2 regions of the Vibrio sp. JZG120 genome follow, and region 1 is predicted to be linked to the other one. Evidence: predicted binding sites of a transcription regulator. Region 1 holds the regulator's gene; the other holds the start of a gene.
What was found. The regulator MetJ, encoded in region 1, represses methionine synthesis genes. The targets are predictions, from matches to a motif close to TTAGACNTNTANANGTCTAA.
Positions count from the first base shown of each region.

Region 2: metN (methionine ABC transporter ATP-binding protein MetN) is a predicted target of MetJ. The motif match lies at 7,477-7,496, and genes of this name have one in related genera.

Region 1 covers NZ_JBSRRK010000019.1:1,247-11,908, reverse strand. Annotated here, with positions in the region: gene ppc (phosphoenolpyruvate carboxylase) at 71-2,704, shown strand; gene ACWPOD_RS22025 (PadR family transcriptional regulator) at 3,130-3,669, shown strand; gene metF (methylenetetrahydrofolate reductase) at 3,744-4,646, opposite strand; gene ACWPOD_RS22015 (bifunctional aspartate kinase/homoserine dehydrogenase II) at 4,908-7,316, opposite strand; gene ACWPOD_RS22010 (O-succinylhomoserine (thiol)-lyase) at 7,329-8,492, opposite strand; gene metJ (met regulon transcriptional regulator MetJ) at 8,718-9,038, shown strand; gene ACWPOD_RS22000 (malic enzyme-like NAD(P)-binding protein) at 9,151-10,428, opposite strand; gene bfr (bacterioferritin) at 10,631-10,662, opposite strand, start outside.
Region 2 covers NZ_JBSRRK010000010.1:156,881-167,542, reverse strand. Annotated here, with positions in the region: gene ACWPOD_RS18765 (winged helix-turn-helix domain-containing protein) at 1-1,171, shown strand, start outside; gene ACWPOD_RS18760 (hypothetical protein) at 1,303-2,202, shown strand; gene treC (alpha,alpha-phosphotrehalase) at 2,304-3,989, opposite strand; gene treB (PTS trehalose transporter subunit IIBC) at 4,077-5,501, opposite strand; gene treR (trehalose operon repressor TreR) at 5,680-6,627, opposite strand; gene gmhB (D-glycero-beta-D-manno-heptose 1,7-bisphosphate 7-phosphatase) at 6,731-7,282, opposite strand; gene metN (methionine ABC transporter ATP-binding protein MetN) at 7,624-8,658, shown strand; gene ACWPOD_RS18730 (methionine ABC transporter permease) at 8,648-9,325, shown strand; gene ACWPOD_RS18725 (MetQ/NlpA family lipoprotein) at 9,358-10,167, shown strand; gene ACWPOD_RS18720 (Zn-ribbon-containing protein) at 10,279-10,662, opposite strand, start outside.

The sequences.
Region 1 (10,662 bases):
TGGTGCTTTTCGCTAGATTGGAGTCTTAACAAGGACAATGGATGTAGTTTTTTTACGAGGCAGGACGACAATGAACGAGAAATACGCCGCACTCAAAAGTAATGTGCGCATGTTAGGCCACTTATTGGGTAACACCATTCGCGATGCCCATGGCGAAGAAATCTTCGAGAAAGTGGAAACCATTCGTAAATTATCCAAATCGGCTCAAGCAGGTAATCAAGCAGACAGGGAAAGCTTGATAGAAGAAATCAAACACCTACCCGATGAGCAGCTAACGCCCGTTACCCGTGCGTTTAACCAATTTCTAAATCTCACCAATATTGCTGAGCAATACCACACGATTTCACGCCATTGTGAAGAGCACATTTGTGAACCAGACGCGATTAACTCGCTGTTTTCTAAACTGGTACAAAACGATGTGAGCAAACTGGACACTGCGCAAGCGGTTCGTGATCTGAATATTGAATTGGTATTGACGGCTCACCCAACGGAAATCACGCGTCGCACGATGATCAACAAGTTGGTCAAGATCAACGAGTGCTTATCAAAGTTGGAACTGAGTGATCTTTCTTCTAAAGAGCGCAAGAAAACCGAGCGTCGTTTAGAGCAACTGATCGCACAAAGCTGGCATTCAGACGTAATTCGACAACAGCGCCCTACTCCGCTGGATGAAGCAAAATGGGGTTTTGCAGTCGTTGAAAACTCACTATGGGAAGCGGTGCCAGACTTCTTACGTGAGATGCACGATCGCTTGAAATCTTACTTGGGTGAAGGTTTACCAATTGATGCGCGCCCTGTGCACTTCTCTTCTTGGATGGGGGGTGACCGCGACGGTAACCCGTTCGTCACTCATAGCGTGACGCGTGAAGTATTGCTTCTGTCTCGTTGGAAAGCCGCAGATCTTTATCTCAATGACATCAACGAGTTGATCAGTGAACTGTCTATGACGGTTTCAAACGATCAAGTTCGTGAACTTGCTGGCGAAGATCAGCACGAACCATATCGTGCAATCCTGAAACAACTTCGCTCACTATTGAACGAAACCAAAGATATTCTCGATGCTAAGATCCATGGTCAAAAACTGGCCGTTAAAGCTCCGTTGCAAAAAGTCGAGCAACTTTGGGAACCTCTGTATGCCTGTTACCAGTCGCTAAATGAATGTGGCATGGGTGTGATCGCAAATGGCTCTCTACTAGATACATTGCGCCGCGTAAAAGCATTTGGTATTCATCTTGTTCGCCTTGATATCCGCCAAGAGAGCACGCGTCATTCAGACGTATTGTCTGAATTAACCCGCTACTTAGGCATTGGTGATTACGAACAATGGAGCGAGCAAGATAAGATTGCTTTCCTAACCAACGAACTCGCATCTAAGCGTCCTCTTCTGCCTCGTGATTGGGAACCATCAGAACCTGTCAAAGAGGTTTTGGACACCTGTAAGATTATTGCAGCACAACCGCGTGAAGCATTCGGTGCCTACGTAATTTCTATGGCACGCACTGCATCGGATGTGTTAGCAGTCCACCTACTTCTGCAAGAAGCTGGCTGCCCATATCGTATGGATGTTTGCCCGTTATTCGAGACGCTAGACGACTTGAACAATGCAGAATCGGTCATCAAACAGCTGATGGGTATCGACCTATACCGTGGCTTTATCCAAAACCACCAAATGGTCATGATTGGTTACTCTGACTCAGCGAAAGATGCGGGTGTCATGTCTGCAGGCTGGGCTCAGTACCATGCGATGGAATCGTTAGTAAAAGTGGCGGAAGAAGAAGGTGTTGAACTGACTCTATTCCACGGTCGTGGCGGTACAGTAGGCCGCGGCGGCGCGCCAGCACACGCAGCACTTCTGTCTCAACCACCAAAAAGCTTGAAAGGTGGTTTGCGCGTAACAGAACAAGGCGAGATGATCCGCTTTAAACTGGGCCTTCCAGATGTCGCCGTAAACAGTTTTAACCTTTACGCGAGCGCGATTCTAGAAGCTAACCTATTGCCACCACCAGAGCCAAAACAAGAATGGCGCGACTTAATGGAAGTGCTATCAGAAGTTAGCTGCGAGTCTTATCGCAACGTAGTTCGCGGCGAGCCTGATTTTGTGCCTTACTTCCGTCAAGCGACACCAGAGCTCGAGCTCGGTAAGTTGCCACTTGGCTCTCGTCCTGCAAAACGTAATCCGAAGGGCGGAGTGGAAAGCTTACGTGCAATCCCGTGGATCTTCTCGTGGAGCCAAAATCGTTTGGTACTTCCAGCATGGTTAGGTGCGGGTGAAGCGATTCAATACTCGATCGATAAAGGCCACCAAGCGCTGCTCGAAGAGATGTGTCGTGAATGGCCGTTCTTCTCGACTCGCCTTGGCATGTTAGAAATGGTGTATTCGAAGTGTAATATCGATATTTCTCGCTATTACGATGAGCGATTGGTGGATGAATCACTCCGTCCACTCGGTGAAAAGCTTCGCGCTCAGCTTCAAGAAGATATCAAAGCAGTACTGAATGTAGAGAACAACGAAAACTTGATGCAGCATGACCCTTGGGGACTCGAATCGATTCGCTTGCGCAACATCTACGTTGAGCCATTGAACATGCTACAAGCCGAGTTGCTATACCGTACACGCCAAACCGAAGAAGCATCTGCAAACCTAGAAGAAGCGCTAATGGTGACAATTGCTGGTATTGCAGCTGGCATGCGCAACACAGGCTAATCGCTTCATTTGTAATAAAAAAGCTGAGCAAGTGCTCAGCTTTTTTTTGGCGCTGGATAATTGCGTAACCAAAAGGCAGTTTAATAAACTATAAAAAACCCAAAAATTACCACACAAAAAGAATAAAAAACCACAAGTTAACACTATTGATTATTATGTTAGTTTTTTAGGGTAATTTTGTCCTACTATTCCACTTCATGCTTATTATTTATATACTACTTGCCTGCTGAGAGCTCATAAATCCAATCATACCTGCTCCAGCCATGATGGGACTCCCCATCTCTCTAGGTGATAAACGGCTTTAAGGTGACAGGACCAACATTGTTGGTGCTACTTATACATTAAAAAACTCAAGTGCCAGAAAGAGCACAGCTGAAAGTATAAGTAGCTTGTTTACAAGTTTATTGACCATTTGGATTGAAGACATGTCATTACCACACGTAATCTTAACTGTTCTTAGCACTCGCGACGCAACCGGTTACGATATCACTAAAGAATTCTCTGCTAGCATCGGTTACTTCTGGAAAGCAAGCCACCAACAAGTGTACCGTGAACTCAATAAAATGGCCGAGAAAGAGCTGGTTACTTGCGTATTAGAACCCCAAGAAGGCAAACCAGACCGTAAGGTTTACTCCATCACTGATGCTGGTCGCAGCGCTTTAGGAGAATGGTTTGATCAACCAACTGCACACCCGACTGTTCGTGATGAATTTTCAGCGAAATTGATGGCATGTGCCGTTCAACCATCAACACCTTTCCGTGATCAACTCGCCGAACTGGTTGAAGAGTCTCGCAAACTGGTTTCTCACTACAAAGAAATTGAAGCGGCTTACTACGCAACGCCGTCCACTTTAGACAAACAAGCTCGCCTAGAGCGTTTAACGCTTCGTCGTAACCTACTGTTACGTGAAACGTGGATCACTTGGGCTGAAGAAGTCCTAACAGAACTTGAAGTGATTGGTTAATTTCCTTTTACTTTGAGACAACGAAAAAGGCTTGCCACTCGGCAAGCCTTTTGTCTTTTTGAAACCCGGTCGATTTATGCACCTACTGCAGCGCGAGGACGAACGCCTAGCGTATGACATAAAGCGTAAGTCATCTCTGCACGGTTTAGGGTGTAGAAGTGGAAATCCTTAACGCCTTCACGACTAAGTACGCGCACCATATCAATAGCTTGGCTTGCTCCTACAAGCTGACGAGTCACCGGATCATCATCCAAGCCTTCGAACTGTTTACTCATCCAGCCTGGTACTTTCACATTGTTCTGCGCAGCAAAGCGAGAGGCTTGCTTAAAGTTCGACACTGGCAAAATACCAGGGACAATTTCCACATCAATTCCTGCCGCCACACAGCGATCGCGGAAACGAAGGTAAGACTCGACGTCAAAAAAGAACTGAGTAATTGCACGGTTTGCGCCAGCATCAACCTTACGTTTTAGGTTCAATAAGTCAGACTGCGCACTTTTAGCTTCAGGGTGAACCTCAGGAAATGCGGCAACTGAGATATCAAAATCGTGACGTGATTTCAGCAACTCAACCAAATCCGAGGCATACATGTCAGGCGCACCGCCACCAGGAGGAATATCACCACGCAGAGCAACGATATTTTCAATGCCATTATTCCAGTAATCATCGGCAATATTAATCAACTCTTCGCGAGTCGCATCAATACAAGTGAGGTGAGGAGCAGCAACCAATCCGGTTGTTGCTTTGATTTCTTTAATGATGGAGTGCGTTCTGTCACGCTCGCCAGAGTTCGCGCCGTAAGTCACAGAAACAAATTTAGGTTGGAGCGTTTTAAGACGGTGCACTGAATTCCAGAGTGTCTCTTCCATCTTCGCGCTGCTTGGTGGAAAAAACTCAAATGATACATTGATGTTGTCTGACAACTCAGCAATATTCTGGTTCAAGGCGTCAATATGGCCTGCGTGCGTGTATCCCATCTTACTCTCCCTGTGGCACTCCGCCACGAAAACAAATTCCTTAAATCGACGTTTAGACGTCTATATGTCTACAGAATGTATTGAATACGATTTAATGTCAACCTTGTAATTATGAATTTTTCTCAAGTTAATAATGAGGATAGTTCAAGTTATTACTTGAACGTTATTTCACCACTTATCACAAGCCGATACTTCAGTATGGCACTGAAGGAAAAATAAAAAACCCTGGTCGGGTTCCAGGGTTTTAGGTATCTCGCAACTTTAGAATAAACCGGCTAATCGGTTGAGGTCGGATTGAATCGCGCCGGCTGTCACTTCTCTTCCTGCGCCAGGCCCTCGAATAACGAGTGGGTTATCTTTGTACCACTTACTTTCAATGGCAAAAATGTTGTCGCACGGCAGAAGGTTGGCGAGCGCATGTTCACGAGATAACGCTTCTACTCCCACCGTCGCTTTACCATTTTTTTCTAAACGCGCAACGTAGCGAAGCACTTGATCGTTTCTCTGTGCTTTTGTCAGGCGCTCTTGCAGTATTTCACTCAACAGCCCTCCGTTATCGAAGAAGTCATCGATACTAAGTTCTCTTAATTCTTCTGGTACTAGAGATTCAACCTTAACGCTGCCCGGCTCAATATCGAGACCAGACTCTCGAGCTAAGATAACCAGCTTACGCATCACATCTGAACCATCTAAATCAGAACGAGGATCAGGTTCTGTTAAACCTTGCTGCCAAGCGAGGTCGACTAAATCATTAAATGGTACTGAGCCGTCAAATTGTTGGAATAACCATGATAACGTCCCAGAGAAAATACCCGATAGAGCAACGATCTCATCCCCACTTTCACGTAGATCTCGCACGGTATGGTTTATTGGTAACCCCGCACCAACCGTCGCGTTGTACAGCCAATAACGACCAATTTTAGCGAATGCATCTTGAACCTGATGGTAATACTGGCTATCAGCCGAACCCGCCACTTTGTTAGCGGAAATCAAATGAATGCCCTGCTGCGCAATTTCTACATAGCGCTGAGCTAAGTCTTTGCTCGCTGTCACATCAAGCACTACGGCTTCATCGTAATTTTTTAGCGCTCCTAAGTGAGTCAACCAAGACCCATCGTTTGCTAGGCCTTCATCATCAAATCGTTCAGCAACACTTGCTGCATCAATACCTTGCTCATCGAACCAGTAGGTTTGACTATCCACGACCGCTACAAGGTCAAAGCTCATTCCATGACGTTTTTCGAGTTCACCTTTTTGAGTTGCAAATAAATTTAACCAGCTAGAACCAATGTTGCCCTTGCCACATAAAGCCACCGCCACGCGCTTTTGCGCTTGGAACAACTGGCTATGAATCGTTTGAACCAACACTTCGGTATCAGTACGACGCAAAACGGCGACTAAACTCAGCCCCGACTCAGTTTCAGAAATAAATTCAACCGGAGAGTGTTTTAATTTCTGATAAAAACCAAAACAATGGTTGGCGTTTTTCGTAACGCCAGCGCCTACCGCCGCTAAGAGAGAGTAGCCTTCTTTGAGCTTAATCTCCGCTTCAACCGCAAGCTCTTGTAAGTGTTTCAGTGCGCCACCGGCAATTTCTGCGGTATACGCCAAGCGCAACGTGTGTTGATCGGGCTGTGCCTCAAATGCCAATGGCTCCAATTGCGCTCGCTGCAACGCTTGTAATACATCATTCTGTGTTTTTTCGAAGTCGTGCCCATGCATGAAAGACAGCTGCACCAATAAAACATCATCCAGCGAGGTAATAATTTTAGCGCCACGGCCAGACGCTAAGACACGCTCAATACGAGTAGAGCCCGATTCCGGCAGATAGCTACACTTGAGGTTGAGATCCATAGTACTTTGCGCCACAGGCTGAAGTGTACGACTGTGTAGGACTGGGGCGGCTAAACGGGCGAGTTCGCTGGCTTCATCCAATCGAAGTAACGGTAACAGACACGCGTCTGCCACCAAACGCGGATCGGCACTATAGACACCGGCAACGTCACTCCAAATGGTGACTGTGCTCACTTCAGCCAGAGCACCAATGACAGTTGCAGAATAGTCAGAGCCATTACGACCAAGTAAAATGGTTTCGCCCGCCTCGTTCTGAGCCATAAAGCCAGTAATTACCACACGTTTATGATTGTGTTGCGCGAGAACTTCTTTTATCAAAGGATATGAACGAGCGCGATCAACTTCAGGTTGAGTCCCGGCTTCCGCACGTAAAAACGCTCGTGCATCTTGTGCAACAGCGGGGATAGAACGTTGAGATAATAACGCGGCCAATAGGCGAGCAGACCAAACTTCTCCGTGTCCTAGTACCGCGGCTTTTTGCGCGCCAGTGAGTGGTGCTGTCAGCTCAGATAAGGTACTGAACTCATCATGCAGTAACGCTAATAGTTCTTCTTGTACTTCATTTTCCAACAAGTTTTCTATTAGCTCCGTTTGGAACTGCCTTAGGCTTTGAAGTGCTTCATGCGCGATTCGGCCATCTTTGTCTAGCCCTTCCTGGAACTCAATCAAGCGGTTAGTGGTTTTTCCTGCCGCCGAGACGACCACAAGATCATTTTCCGTCGAATACTCCTTAAGAATATCCACAACGCGTAAATAGCATTCTGGGTTTGCTAAGCTACTGCCACCAAACTTATGCAGCTGACGTTGTAAAGTCATTATTATCGTCTCCTATTGTTGGGCAGCTTTAGCGAATGCTTGCTCTAAATCTGTGATGAGATCTTGTGCATCTTCCAAGCCGACAGACAAACGCAATAGTTGATGCGACACCCCCGCTTCTGCAAGTGCTTCCTCTCCCATAGCGCGATGCGTCATGGATGCCGGATGACAAATCAAGCTTTCAACTCCACCTAATGACTCAGCCAATGAAAACAGTTGGAGCTCTTTAACGAACACTTTTAACTGCTCAAACGAACCGGCAAACTCAAAGCTCAGCATAGAGCCAAAACCAGTTTGCTGCTTTTTAGCAATGTCATGACCCGGGTGCTCCGGCAGGCTTGGATGATAAATGGTTTTAACTAACGCTTGCTTCTGGAGATAAGCCAGTACCTGCTGTGAACTCTCTTCATGCACTCGCATGCGAGCACCAAGTGTACGAATACCTCGCAGTGTCATGTAACTATCGAAAGGTGTGCCCGTTGCGCCAATACAATTGCCCCACCATGCAAGCTCTTCTGCATGCGCTTCTGTTTTGGTGATGATCACGCCACCAATCACGTCTGAATGACCGTTGATATACTTCGTTGTGGAGTGAATGACGAAATCTGCGCCCAAGTCCAAAGGCTTTTGGTACACGGGTGTCAAAAAGGTATTGTCCACCGCGACCAATGCCCCAACTCGCTTCGCTTTTTCACAAGTCTCAGAAATATCCACCACGCGAACCAGAGGGTTTGATGGGGTTTCTAACAAGATGAGTTTTGGTTTTTGTGCTAATGCTGCATCCAAAGCTTGCTCGTCTGATTGATCGACAAACTGAACCTTAAAATCACCTTTGTTGGCTCGGGTATTAAAAAGACGATAGGTGCCGCCATAACAATCGTGAGGAGCAATAATGAGATCATCAGGGCCAAGAAAAGCGGACACCCATAAATTTAATGCCGACGTACCGCAATTCGTGACAACCGCTCCTTTTCCAGACTCGAGTTCAGATAACGCACTTTCCAACAGTCCGCGGTTTGGATTTCCAGATCGCGTGTAATCATACTTAGGTACTTCACCAAAAGCAGGAAAACCATAGTTAGTGGAAAGATAAATAGGTGGAACGACAGCGTGATATTGGCTGTCTGATTCAATACCAGTGCGTACTGCAATGGTCGCAGGTTTGCGAGAGCTCATGGGTGTATCCTTTCACGGGTAATGACTTCTAAATAGGAATGCGCTATATCTAATGAGTAAAATAAAGTGATCAACACGCTTCCTTTGCTGTTCTGTTCACTTTACTCGTCAAAAAATGAGACGTCAACACTTCTAGACGTCTATATGTCTTTGCTTATGGCGGTAAATGCAGCTAAAATCAGCACCTAAATTATTTTTAACCGATTACATAAATGAAGGTGTGCAATGGCTGACTGGAATGGCGAATACATTAGCCCATATGCAGAGCACGGCAAAAAAAGCGAACAAGTAAAAAAAATTACCGTCTCTATCCCGCTAAAAGTTTTAAAAGTGCTAACTGATGAGCGTACTCGCCGTCAGATCAATAACTTACGCCATGCAACCAATAGTGAATTACTATGCGAAGCATTTTTGCACGCGTACACAGGTCAGCCACTTCCAACAGATGAAGACCTTCGTAAAGACCGTCCAGATGATATTCCAACAGAAGTAAAAGCACTGATGACGGAAATGGGCATCGAATTTGAGTCGTTTGACGAAGAGTAAAAAGCGAGACTGGAGGCTTCAGATAGCAATTCTTATCTCGAGCCAAAAGAATGATATAAAAAATGGGACGCGATTGCGTCCCATTTTCTGTACATCACATCTAATAGATATATTACTCTGCCATGTAGTTTTCAGGCATCTCGATACGAGCAACACCTGAATCAACTGCCGCCTGAGCCACAGCTTTTGCAACACGTGGCAGTAAACGTGAGTCCATTGGTTTTGGAATGATGTAGTCTGCACCAAACTCAAGCTTATCGACGCCTGCGGCCTTCAATACAGTTTCAGGTACAGGCTCTTTTGCTAGCTCACGAATCGCCTCAACGGCTGCAAGTTTCATTTCATCATTGATTTCACTTGCGCGCACATCAAGAGCACCACGGAAGATGAATGGGAAACACAATACGTTGTTTACTTGGTTCGGGTAATCACTACGGCCAGTCCCCATGATCAAATCATCACGAACAGCGTGGGCAAGTTCCGGCTTAATTTCAGGATCTGGATTCGAACATGCAAATACGATTGGCTTATCTGCCATCAGCTTCAACGCTTCCGCTGGCAATAGGTTTGGACCAGATACACCTAGGAACAGATCCGCGCCTTCAATCACGTCTTCTAATGTGCGTTTGTCCGTGTTGTTTGCGAATAGCTGCTTGTATTCATTAAGATCATCACGACGAGTGTGGATCACACCTTTACGATCCAGCATGTAAATTTTTTCGCGCATTGCACCACATTTAATCAGCAGCTCCATACACGCAACGGCTGCAGCGCCAGCGCCAAGACAAACGATCGTTGAGTCTTCAAGCTTCTTACCTTGAAGTTCGATCGCGTTCAGCATGCCTGCCGCCGTTACAATCGCAGTACCGTGCTGATCATCGTGGAATACTGGTACATCACAACGCTCAATTAAACGCTTTTCAATCTCAAAGCAATCTGGTGCTTTAATATCTTCAAGGTTGATACCACCAAAGGTGTCTGCAATGCTTGCAACAGTATCAACAAATTCATCGATCGTGCGATGCTTAACTTCAATATCAATCGAGTCAAGACCTGCAAAACGTTTAAACAGTAACGCTTTACCTTCCATTACTGGCTTAGATGCAAGTGGACCTAGGTTACCTAGACCTAAAATAGCGGTACCGTTAGAAATAACAGCAACCATGTTGCCTTTCGCTGTGTACTTGTACACGTTATCAGGGTTTTGTGCGATTTCACGCACTGGTTCTGCAACACCTGGGCTGTAAGCAAGGGCAAGATCACCCGCCGTTTCCGCAGGCTTTGTTAATTCGACAGCAATCTTCCCTGGAGTTGGATAAGCATGGTAATCCAATGCTTTTTGGCGATGTTCTTCTTCTGGAGTGGCTGCTTGGCGATTGTCTTCAGACATGGACGTTTCTCTTTTTATTTTTAGGTAAGGGGGCATAAATTCTATCGGATAGAAATCAAACTTCATAGGCAAGATTGCGAGCAATATCCTTAAAAAGCCGATAATAAAAGAGATTAGACCAGATAGCGGGGATAAGCACCTGATTTTCGAGTCAGGTGCTCTTTTCTTCTTACAATTGAAGTACGCAAAATCCTGGACGTTATTACTCTTCGTCTACGTATTGCGCTTGGAGGT
Region 2 (10,662 bases), on a different contig from region 1:
TTTAGTGCCACCAGCGAAAAACCATCGACGTGCTATTACAGCTCAAGTTGCGAACCGTAAGAACATCAAGCTGATTTTGGCTTATAGCTTATGTGCCGTACTTGTGGTTTGTAGCGTGACGCTCGCAAGCTTGTTATGGCAACGCCAAGAGATTTCAACGCAGCAAACACGTCATCAGTTACTTATCCCCAAAGTCGAGTTGCTGCTCAACCGTGTCGATGCGATTGGCTCCCAAGCAAGAAAATATCGCATACTGGTCAAAGCCATCTTGCTGCAACAACAGGTCGAATATCCATACACCGACATCGCCAACCAAGACGCTCCCAGTTACTTTCTTGATCCTATCGGTCATACGCCGTATTTCCCTGGCGCGCGAAACATGCAGACCAGTGATTACGAACTCAACATAGAGTTAAAAGACGGCGCAGAGCAAGGCACCTTGAAAGCTCAGATGAACCTTATTTATCCTGCGACAGGGAAACTGGCGTTTCGCAACGAATACACACTGCGCTTATCCGACCTACAATCGGATATCTTCCAAATTCACTCAGATGTCGCGCAATACTTCAACTTGCCTGCACCTTCGGCAAGCACATGGCAGCTGTCAGACGTTCACCAAAAAATGCTGTTTGAGAATGTCTTTTCTAACCAACCTCTCCAACAAGCTGATGAGTTTGCAGCGATCACAACCGCAAGGCATCTCGCTTTGTACGAGCAAGAACCTCAAAAGCTGGAAGCGTATTTGACGCAAGTGCAGTCGTCGTTCGATGTTTTGCCAGATGAGCTAAGCCTCTGGTTGGGCGTATTGCATTTCAAACTAGGTAACCTAGACCGAGCAAAAGTTCTGCTGACCACTCCAGATGGCGACTCACGTATTCAAAACGCGCTGATTTATACGTTTGTGTCTCACATCGCTTATAAACAAAACAAACTCGAACAGTTCCGTCTCAACTACATGGAATCACTGGTGGCACTGCTGCGCGTTTTACCTTCCGAGACATTGTTTGAACGTCTTTCTCAATCTGAATCGAAAGAAACTTGCCTTCAACCATGGAAAACGTTGCATGTCAGTTTGACCGATCAAGAAATTATCAGCCGATGGAAAGCGCTCATCAACGAGTATTGCACCAACGTAGCTAACGAAATAAGCCCAAATAAAACAAAGACCTAAACATAAAATTAAGCTTTCGTTAAGCCCTATTAGCTTTTGTTTTTTGCCCTTTTTAGCTCATTAAACTTAGCATGCTCGCATTCAAGCAACGGCCCAACATGAAGCGGCCTAATCAATCAGGAATGTAAACCATGCTAAACAAAATGACGCTTATCGCAGCAGCAACTCTGGCTCTTTACGGCTGTGGCGGTGGTTCATCTTCTGGCAGTGCTAATCCAAACAAAGTGCCTCAAGAAAGTTTCGACATCGCGATTCAAAACTCAATCTTCGCTCCCACGCCAAGCACACAACTAAACTACGCGTTTAGCCTGGATGGCCAACCTGAAGGCGAGATGAAACTGAGTTTCCAAGCGATGGATAACGAGCAATTGTTGGCAGCATTGGCACAAATCCCAAACAGCGAAGCAATGGTCCAGTTGGTTAATGACTTGGTGAACTACGGCGCCAAACAGTTCTACTATTCTGACGAACAGTACAACGACGATGAAGAGGGCAATACGCTTTATTTTGCAGGCTCTGATGGCGCACTTCATGAAGTCACCGATGCTTATTCCATTAACCAGCAGTTTGTTGCCATGCTGATGCACAGCAGCCCTATTTTCCGTCTCAACGGTGACGACGTAAAAGAGAAAAGCCCGAACATTGATATCGGTGAAGAGACCATATCTCTGCAAACCACTCTAACAGGCTACGCAGTTCACAACCTACTAGACAGTTTTGAAGATCATGAGTGGGTGCAAAACCTGCCAATGACAGCATCTTGCCAAGTGGTTTGGCAACAGCAAATCCGAGAGACTGGCGTACGTAAAACGTTCTCGATTTCAAGCAAGAAAATTGAAGCGGCGTACCTGACGGAAGAAAATACTTACAACCTAAACTGCGATGATATGGACTCAATGGAGTTCGCCACTTCGGCAGAACGTTGGTTTAACCCGAGCTTAGGTCTGATTGAGCAAATCGAGCTGCTAAAAGTACAACAAGTACAAATCAATGAAGAGAAAGTGCTGCTAACAGCAATTGAAACAAAATAAGCCTGTACTCCACAAGTATCTCGCATCTCAATAAAAAAGGCTTTGGGGAGCACACCAAAGCCTTTATCTCGAACATCAATCTTAGGGGGTGACACCCGAGTTTATTCTTCTATCAATAAAATACGAGTTTCGTAAGGTCGTAATACTTGATGGTTTGACGCGACTGCACTCGCTGAGTTTTGATAGTTGGATAGCAAGTTTTTCGCTTTATTCATATCAAAACGCTCTGGCAGAACGCATTCCACCTCTTCAGCGTAGTAGTTGTTGATACACAGCAGCGTTTGTTTGTCGTTCTGGCGAGCGTAAGCAAAAATGCGTTGATGCTCTGGCAATAAATCTTCATAACGGCCATCGGTGATCACCGGAACCTGTTTACGTAGCTCAATCAAACGTTTGTAGAAGTAGAACACCGAGTTCAAATCAGCAACCGCTGCTTCTGCGTTGATTTCAGAGTAATTCTGCGCCACTTCAAGCCACGGTGTGCCTTCGGTAAAACCAGCGTGCTTTTGGCTATTCCATTGCATTGGCGTACGTGAGTTATCACGCGACTTCTGCGCCAAAATCGCCATCATCTCCTCGTGTGATACACCATCGCGGTTAACCATGATGTCGTACATGTTGGTGCTTTCTACGTCGCGGTACTGGCTGATCTCAGTGTAACCTGGGTTGGTCATGCCAATCTCTTCCCCTTGGTAAACATAAGGTGTGCCTTGCATCATGTGCACTGATGCCGCAAGCATCTTGGCAGATTCAACACGGTATTGCTCGTCGTTACCTAATCGGCTCACAACGCGTGGCTGGTCGTGGTTACACCAGAACAACGCCCCCCACCCTTTGCCATTTAAGCCCGTTTGCCAATGGTTGAAGATCTGCTTTAACTGAATGAAATCAAAAGGCGCTTTAGTCCATTTTTCACCATTCGGATAATCGACTTTCAGATGATGAAAGTTGAACACCATGGATAGCTCTTTGCCGTCTAGCGAAGAGTATTGCTGGCAGTGCTCTAACGTGGTGGAAGACATTTCACCCACCGTCACGCTGCCGTATTTTTGAAACACGGCTTCGCTGATTTCTTGCAGATATTCGTGCACGCGAGGACCATCAGTATAGAAACGACGGCCATCGCCAATATCATCGCTTGGGAAATCTTGTTGTTTAGAAATCAGGTTGATGACATCAAGACGGAAACCATCCACGCCTTTGTCTGCCCAGAAGCTGATGACTTCTTTGACTTCTTCGCGCACCACTGGGTTTTCCCAGTTCAAATCCGCCTGCTCTTTAGCAAAAAGGTGCAAGTAGTACTGCCCTGTCGCTTCATCCAATTCCCAAGCATTGCCTCCAAACTTCGATTGCCAGTTGTTGGGCTCTACGCCATCAACCGGATCTTTCCAGATGTAGTAATCACGGTAAGGGCTGTTTTTATCACCTAACGCAGATTGGAACCACTTGTGTTCTGTCGAAGTATGGTTGACCACGATGTCCATGATGATTCGAATGCCCAACTGATGAGCCTCTGACAACAGGGTATCGAAATCTTGCATCGTGCCGAACTCGGGGTTGACCGCGTAGTAATCGGAGATGTCATAACCGTTATCAACCATTGGAGACTGATACACTGGCGTCAGCCAAATCGCATCCACACCGAGATGTTTTAGATAATCCAGTTTAGAAATGATCCCTTTAATATCGCCCGTGCCTTTACTGCCGCTGTCACAAAAGCTTTTTGGGTAAATTTGATAGATGGTTGCGGTTTTCCACCAGCTCTCATCATGCTTGGTCATAGCCATTTCTAACACTCACTTACCAGTAATCGGAAACTTAAAATTTGAAAAGAAAAATAGGAGGAGGCAGCCAAGTCACTGCCTCAAATTGAATTACGCGTTTGCCGCCTCAAGCTCACCTTTCGCTTGTGCACGCTTATAAAGAAGTAACGTTAATGCAGCGGGTACCACCATCGCGACCAACATCGCCAGAGCAAAGATGCCCCAGAACTGCGGCTGGATAGATAAGATGCCCGGCAAGCCGCCCACACCGATACCGTTCGCCATGACGCCCGCACTACCACAGATAGCAGCAGCACATGCACTACCGATCATCGCACTCAACATTGGGAACTTGTATTTCAAGTTGATGCCGTACATCGCCGGCTCTGTTACGCCAAGGTAGGCAGAAATCGCTGCTGGCACTGAGATTTCACGCTCATCCTGCTTTTTACTGATGATAATGATGCCAACCACTGCCGATGCTTGAGCAATGTTCGATAGTGCAATCAAAGGCCAAATCGGCGTGCCACCTAATTCTTGCATCAACTGCAAGTCAACGGCGTTGGTTGTGTGGTGGATACCTGTGATCACAAGTGGCGCGTATAAGAAGCCGAAGATGGTTGAACCAATCATCGCAAAGTCACCCGTCATGGCTGCTTTTGCTGCGAATGCTACGCCGTCACCCAACATACGACCGAATGGGCCAATGATAGAGTGCGCAAGAATCACAGACACAATGATAGAAACAAACGGTACTACTACTAGGTAAAGGTAAGACGGAATGATGCGTTTTAAGCGTGTTTCGATAAACGCTAGTGCGATACCTGCTAACATCGCGGGAATCACCTGCGCTTGGTAACCGACTTTCTCAATCGCAAACAACCCAAAGTCCCACACTTCAGGTACTTGCTTACCAATCAGGTAGGCGTTCATTAACTGCGGCGAAACCAAAGTTACACCAAGCGTGATACCCAGAATCGGTGTACCACCGAGCTTTTTCACGGTCGACCAACACACACCAACGGGTAGGAAGAAGAAAATCGCTTCACCAATTAACCATAGGAATGAGTGAACAGTCGCCCAAAACTGACTGATTTCCGTTAGGGTTTGACCATCAAACATTTTGATGTCGCCAATCACATTACGGAAACCAAGAATCAAACCACCAGTAATGATCGCAGGCAACAGTGGTACAAAGATTTCTGCAAGGTGGGAAATACCACGCTCAACGATATTCATGTTTTGGCGAGCAGCATTCTTGGATTCGTCTTTGCTCGCTTCACTTTTACCGCTTAGCTCGATCAGTACTTTGTAAACCTCATCAACTTCAGTGCCGATGACGACTTGGAATTGACCTGCGTTGGTAAAGCAGCCCTTCACCATCGGTAATGCTTCTAACTGTTTTGTATCTGCTTTGTCCGTATCGTTTAGAACAAAACGCAAGCGAGTTAAACAGTGGCTTACACTGGCAATATTGTCCGGCCCCCCGACCAGCTCAATAAGACGCTCCACGTCTTTACGCGCAATCTTACTCATAACTTTGTCCACCCTGTATTGGATACATTCGATTCATCATTTTATTTTTTTATAAATGGGAACATTCCCATTTCTTAATTTTAATATTGCCACTCAAAGACAAAAAACAAAATGGGAACAGTCCCATTAATTGAGAATGATCACAGTATAATTTTAGAGCAAATCGTTGTAGTGTGGATTAGCGGCAAATAGGTTGTTGAGTGAAGTGAACGACTTCTTCATCGCCATTTAATTGATTAATCAGCATTTTAGCGGACTTTTCACCCGCAAGGGTATAACCAGGATCGACACTAAATACTTTAGGGAAAAGGAAAGAAAGCAACTCGTTACCACCCACGCCTGTCACGACCACGTCTTCACGACCTAACTCTTGAAGACGCTTGATTACGCCCAATGCAATGGTATCGCTGGCACACACAATGGCTTGCGTGTCTGCTTTCAGAACGTGGTCCACCAGCTGATAAGCACTTTCATGGCTAAGCTTACCGGTTTGGAAGCAAGGCGTAAGTTGCTTGCGCTGACACCAAGCTTTGTAAGCATTTAAACGCGCTAAGCCTGTAGTTTTATCTTCGGGATCAACACCAATATAAGCAATCCGAGATAAAGATTGCTGCTCAAGGTGAGACAAAGCCATGTCTATCACACCTTGGTTGTCGTAGTTGATCGAAGAAACCATTTGCGTGTCCATCGCGATCACGACGATACGATTCCCCCACTCCGCCAATGCTTGCTCATCACATCCAGTAAAGCCAAACACGATCACCCCATCGACATTGCGACGTTTAAGCACATCCAAATGCTCATTAGTTTTATCGCGATCGAATTGGCTCTCCATGATCACCGCATCATAACCAGCGGAATACAATGCATTGAGCATTGTACCAACAGCACGATTTTCGGATGGTGAGTCCAGACGGGAGATGATAACACCAATGACTTTTTGGCTACCGCCACGCATTGATTGCGCAGATTTGGACGGTACATAACCAGATTCACGAATGATTTGCTCTACTTTCTCTCGCGTTTGAGGTTTCACTTTTGGATCGTTGGTAAGCACACGGCTTACTGTTGATTTGCCAACGCCTGCCAATTTCGCGATATCAAGAATGGTGAGTTTTTTGCTCATAAGTGATCAAACTAGAATGGATGAATGCTTAGGTGACTGAACTTTAACAGTAATAAGAGAAAAGGGAAGCAAACGCTTCCCTTAAATATGTGAATTGTGCAGATTATTTCTTTAAATATGCAGGCACGTCAGCAACACTATCAAGCACAACCGTTGCTAATGCTTCACCTTGCTCAGTAACAGGCTTACCTGTGCGCACCAAAATCTTGGTGCCAACGCCCGCGGCTTCTGCTGCCATCATGTCTTCGGCTTTATCACCAATCATCACAGATTTTTCCATGTCGATTTTCAAGAAGTCGCGAGCAGAGATAAACATACCAGGTTTAGGCTTGCGGCAATCACAATCCTGCTTGTAATCGCCAATGCCATGTTCAGGGTGATGTGGACAGTAGTAGATACCATCAAACTCAACACCATGATCAACAAAGTTCCAGTCCATCCATTGAGTCAGAGACAAGAAACGGTCTTCACTGAATTTACCACGTGCGATGCCCGATTGATTCGTCACTAGCACTAAGAGGTAACCTTGATCTTTCAGCGCTTTCGTCGCTTCAAACACACCATCAATGTACTCAAAATCATGTTCGTCATGAACGTAGCCGTGGTCAACGTTTATCACGCCATCACGATCGATAAAAACAGCAGGTTTTGCCAAAACGTATTTCTCTATTAACTCGGTTTAATCAGATTATTACATACCTTATAAACTTCAACACTATCTAATTCATTCTAGGCCTCGACAAAACAGTTGATTTGTTGGGCAAGAATCGGTAATTCTGAGGGGGCTCTCCACTTATCTTCTCCTCGTAACTTACTCCTCATTCTTTTCAAAACAGAACATCTATACATTTAGACGTCTAGACGTAAAAATATCTATTGACTTCATTCTGGTTAACCCATAGCATCAACTGAGAAGTGAGATAAAGCTCAACATTAAGTTCTGTCAAAGGCCGTTTTTGACAGCGAAGTTCCCCGTATCTTTGGGCAGGTTGAAACATGATAGAAATAAAAAACGTCAATAAAGTGTTCTACCAAGGCAGTAAGGAAATCCTTGCCCTGAAAGACATTAACCTACACATCGCCAAGGGCACCATCTTCGGTGTTATCGGTTCATCTGGTGCTGGTAAAAGTACGCTGATCCGCTGCGTAAACATGTTAGAAGCACCAACATCTGGCTCCATCATCGTTGATGGCATTGATTTAACAAAACTCAGCAAAAAGCAGTTGGTCGAAACGCGCCGTAACATCGGCATGATCTTCCAGCATTTTAATCTGCTTTCGTCTCGTACTGTGTTTGATAACGTGGCGCTACCACTGGAACTGGCAGGCAAAGACAAATCGCAAATCACAACAAAAGTCACTGAGTTACTAAAACTTGTTGGCTTAGCTGACAAACACGAGAGCTACCCATCGAACTTAAGTGGCGGCCAAAAACAACGTGTGGCGATTGCTCGTGCATTGGCATCCGATCCTAGCGTTCTGCTTTGTGATGAGGCCACTAGCGCACTGGATCCTGCAACAACTCAATCTATCCTTGAGCTATTGAAAGAGATCAACCGCAAACTCAACATCACGATTCTACTAATCACCCACGAAATGGAAGTGGTAAAAAGCATCTGTCACGAAGTGGCGATCATCGGTGGTGGTGAGTTGGTGGAGAAAGGCACCGTTGGCGATATTTTCGCGCACCCTAAAACGGAGCTGGCGCACCAATTCATTCGCTCAACGCTGGATCTATCCATTCCTGAAGATTACCAAGCACGTCTGCAAGCAGAGCGTGTTGATGGCAGCTACCCATTAGTTCGCTTAGAGTTTACTGGCGCAACCGTCGATGCACCGTTAATGTCGCAAATTTCTCGTAAATACAATATTGATGTGAGTATTTTAAGCTCCGATCTCGATTACGCTGGCGGCGTGAAATTCGGCATGATGGTCGCAGAGCTATTTGGTAATGAAGAAGATGACAACGCAGCACTGGAATACCTGCGTAAGCACAACGTAAAAGTAGAGGTACTTGGTTATGTCCTTTAATACGATTTCTGAATGGCTGAGTTTAAACAGCAAACTACTTTTAGGTGCAACGTGGGAAACGCTTTACATGGTTGCGGTTGCCGGATTAGTCGGCTTTGCCGTGGGTATTCCATTAGGCGTAATCCTCCATATTACTAAGAAAGGCGGCCTACTTGAAAACACCAAACTAAATAGCAGCTTAGGCGCTGTCGTTAACATTGGTCGTTCTGTTCCATTCCTCGTCCTGATGGTTGCGATTATTCCAGTGACAAAAATGCTAGTTGGAACCTTTATCGGTACAACCGCAGCAATCGTCCCACTGACTATTGGTGCCATTCCGTTTGTTGCCCGTCTTATTGAAGGTGCTTTGTTAGAGGTACCAACAGGCTTGGTGGAAGCGGCGCAGTCAATGGGGGCGACACCAACACAGATCATCACAAAAGTTCTACTACCTGAAGCAATGCCGACTATTGTTAACTCAGTAACGATCACCTTAGTCACTCTCGTTAGCTACTCGGCCATGGCGGGAACGGTAGGCGGCGGCGGACTCGGCGACGTAGCCATCCGTTACGGTTTCCACCGCTACGATGTAACTATCATGGCTGTGACTGTCGTGATGCTGATTGTTCTAGTACAGATTATTCAGTCTATCGGTGACGCAGTGGTGCGCCGTGTAGACCACAGATAAGCATTGAAAATACAAATTATAAGGAGATAAAGATGAAATTTAGCCTTAAAGGTCTTTTGACTGTAGCAACAGCCGCTTCTGCTCTTGTTCTAGCGGGTTGTGGCGACAAAGAAGTAGACGTAAATAAAGTAAAAGTTGGCGTTATTGCTGGTGCTGAAGCACAAGTTGCCGAAGTGGCAGCTAAAGTAGCAAAAGAAAAGTACAACCTAGACGTTGAGTTAGTAACATTTACCGATTACGTAACGCCAAATGCCGCTCTGGATGATGGTTCAGTAGACGCGAATGCGTTCCAACATAAACCATACCTAGACCAACAAGTGAAAGACCGCGGCTACAAACTGGCTATCGCGGGTAACTCATTCGTTTACCCTATTGCTGGTTACTCTAAGCAAGTGAAGTCAATCGATGAAATCCAAGATGGCGCACGCATCGCAGTACCAAACGATCCAACAAACCTAGGTCGCTCACTACTGCTTCTTGAGCAACAAGGTTTGATTACGTTACGTGATGGCGTTGGTCTACTCGCTACAGTACGTGACATCGTAGGCAACCCTAAAAATATCGAAATCATTGAGTTAGAAGCGCCACAACTTCCACGTTCATTGGATGACGTAACGCTATCTATCATCAACACCACTTACGCAAGCTCTATCGACCTATCGCCAGAGCGTGACGGCGTGTTCGTTGAAGATAAAGACTCACCATACGTAAACCTAATTGTTGCTCGCGAAGAAAATGTTAATGCGCAAAACGTACAAAACTTCGTAAAAGCTTATCAAACGGAAGAAGTTTACGAAGCGGCAAAAGAGCTATTCAAAGGCGGCGTAGTGAAAGGTTGGTAATCCCACTTTTCTAAACCGTACTGAAAATAATAGTCTGAACATAAAAGGGCTGATGTGAAAACATCAGCCCTTTTTATTTCTCTATCTAACCATTTAACTAACCTCAATTAGTTACTTTAGGTGGTCCCAAGAGATATTCGACACGATTCGGCAGTCATCACACTTAAAGTGAAATATGTCATGTAGTGGCTCATCGAGTAGCCACTCTCCACCGCATTTTGGGCACTTGCGCGCTTTCTCGCTCTCCAGCGACTGACCGCCCACGCGATACTGGTAATAGTATGTTGGAACCTTGGTGATGTATTCGATACGACCTCGCAAATCCCAACCTCTGCGGAACAACACGCTGTCTACATCGCAAATCTCGTGCAGCGCCGCATGCTCTGCACGGCACCCGCCAGCCATTTGGATTTCATCGCACGCTTGCCATTCTGTCTGCCATTTGATGACGGCTTTATGGTCACCATTTAGCGTCGGCTCATTGCGATACAAAGG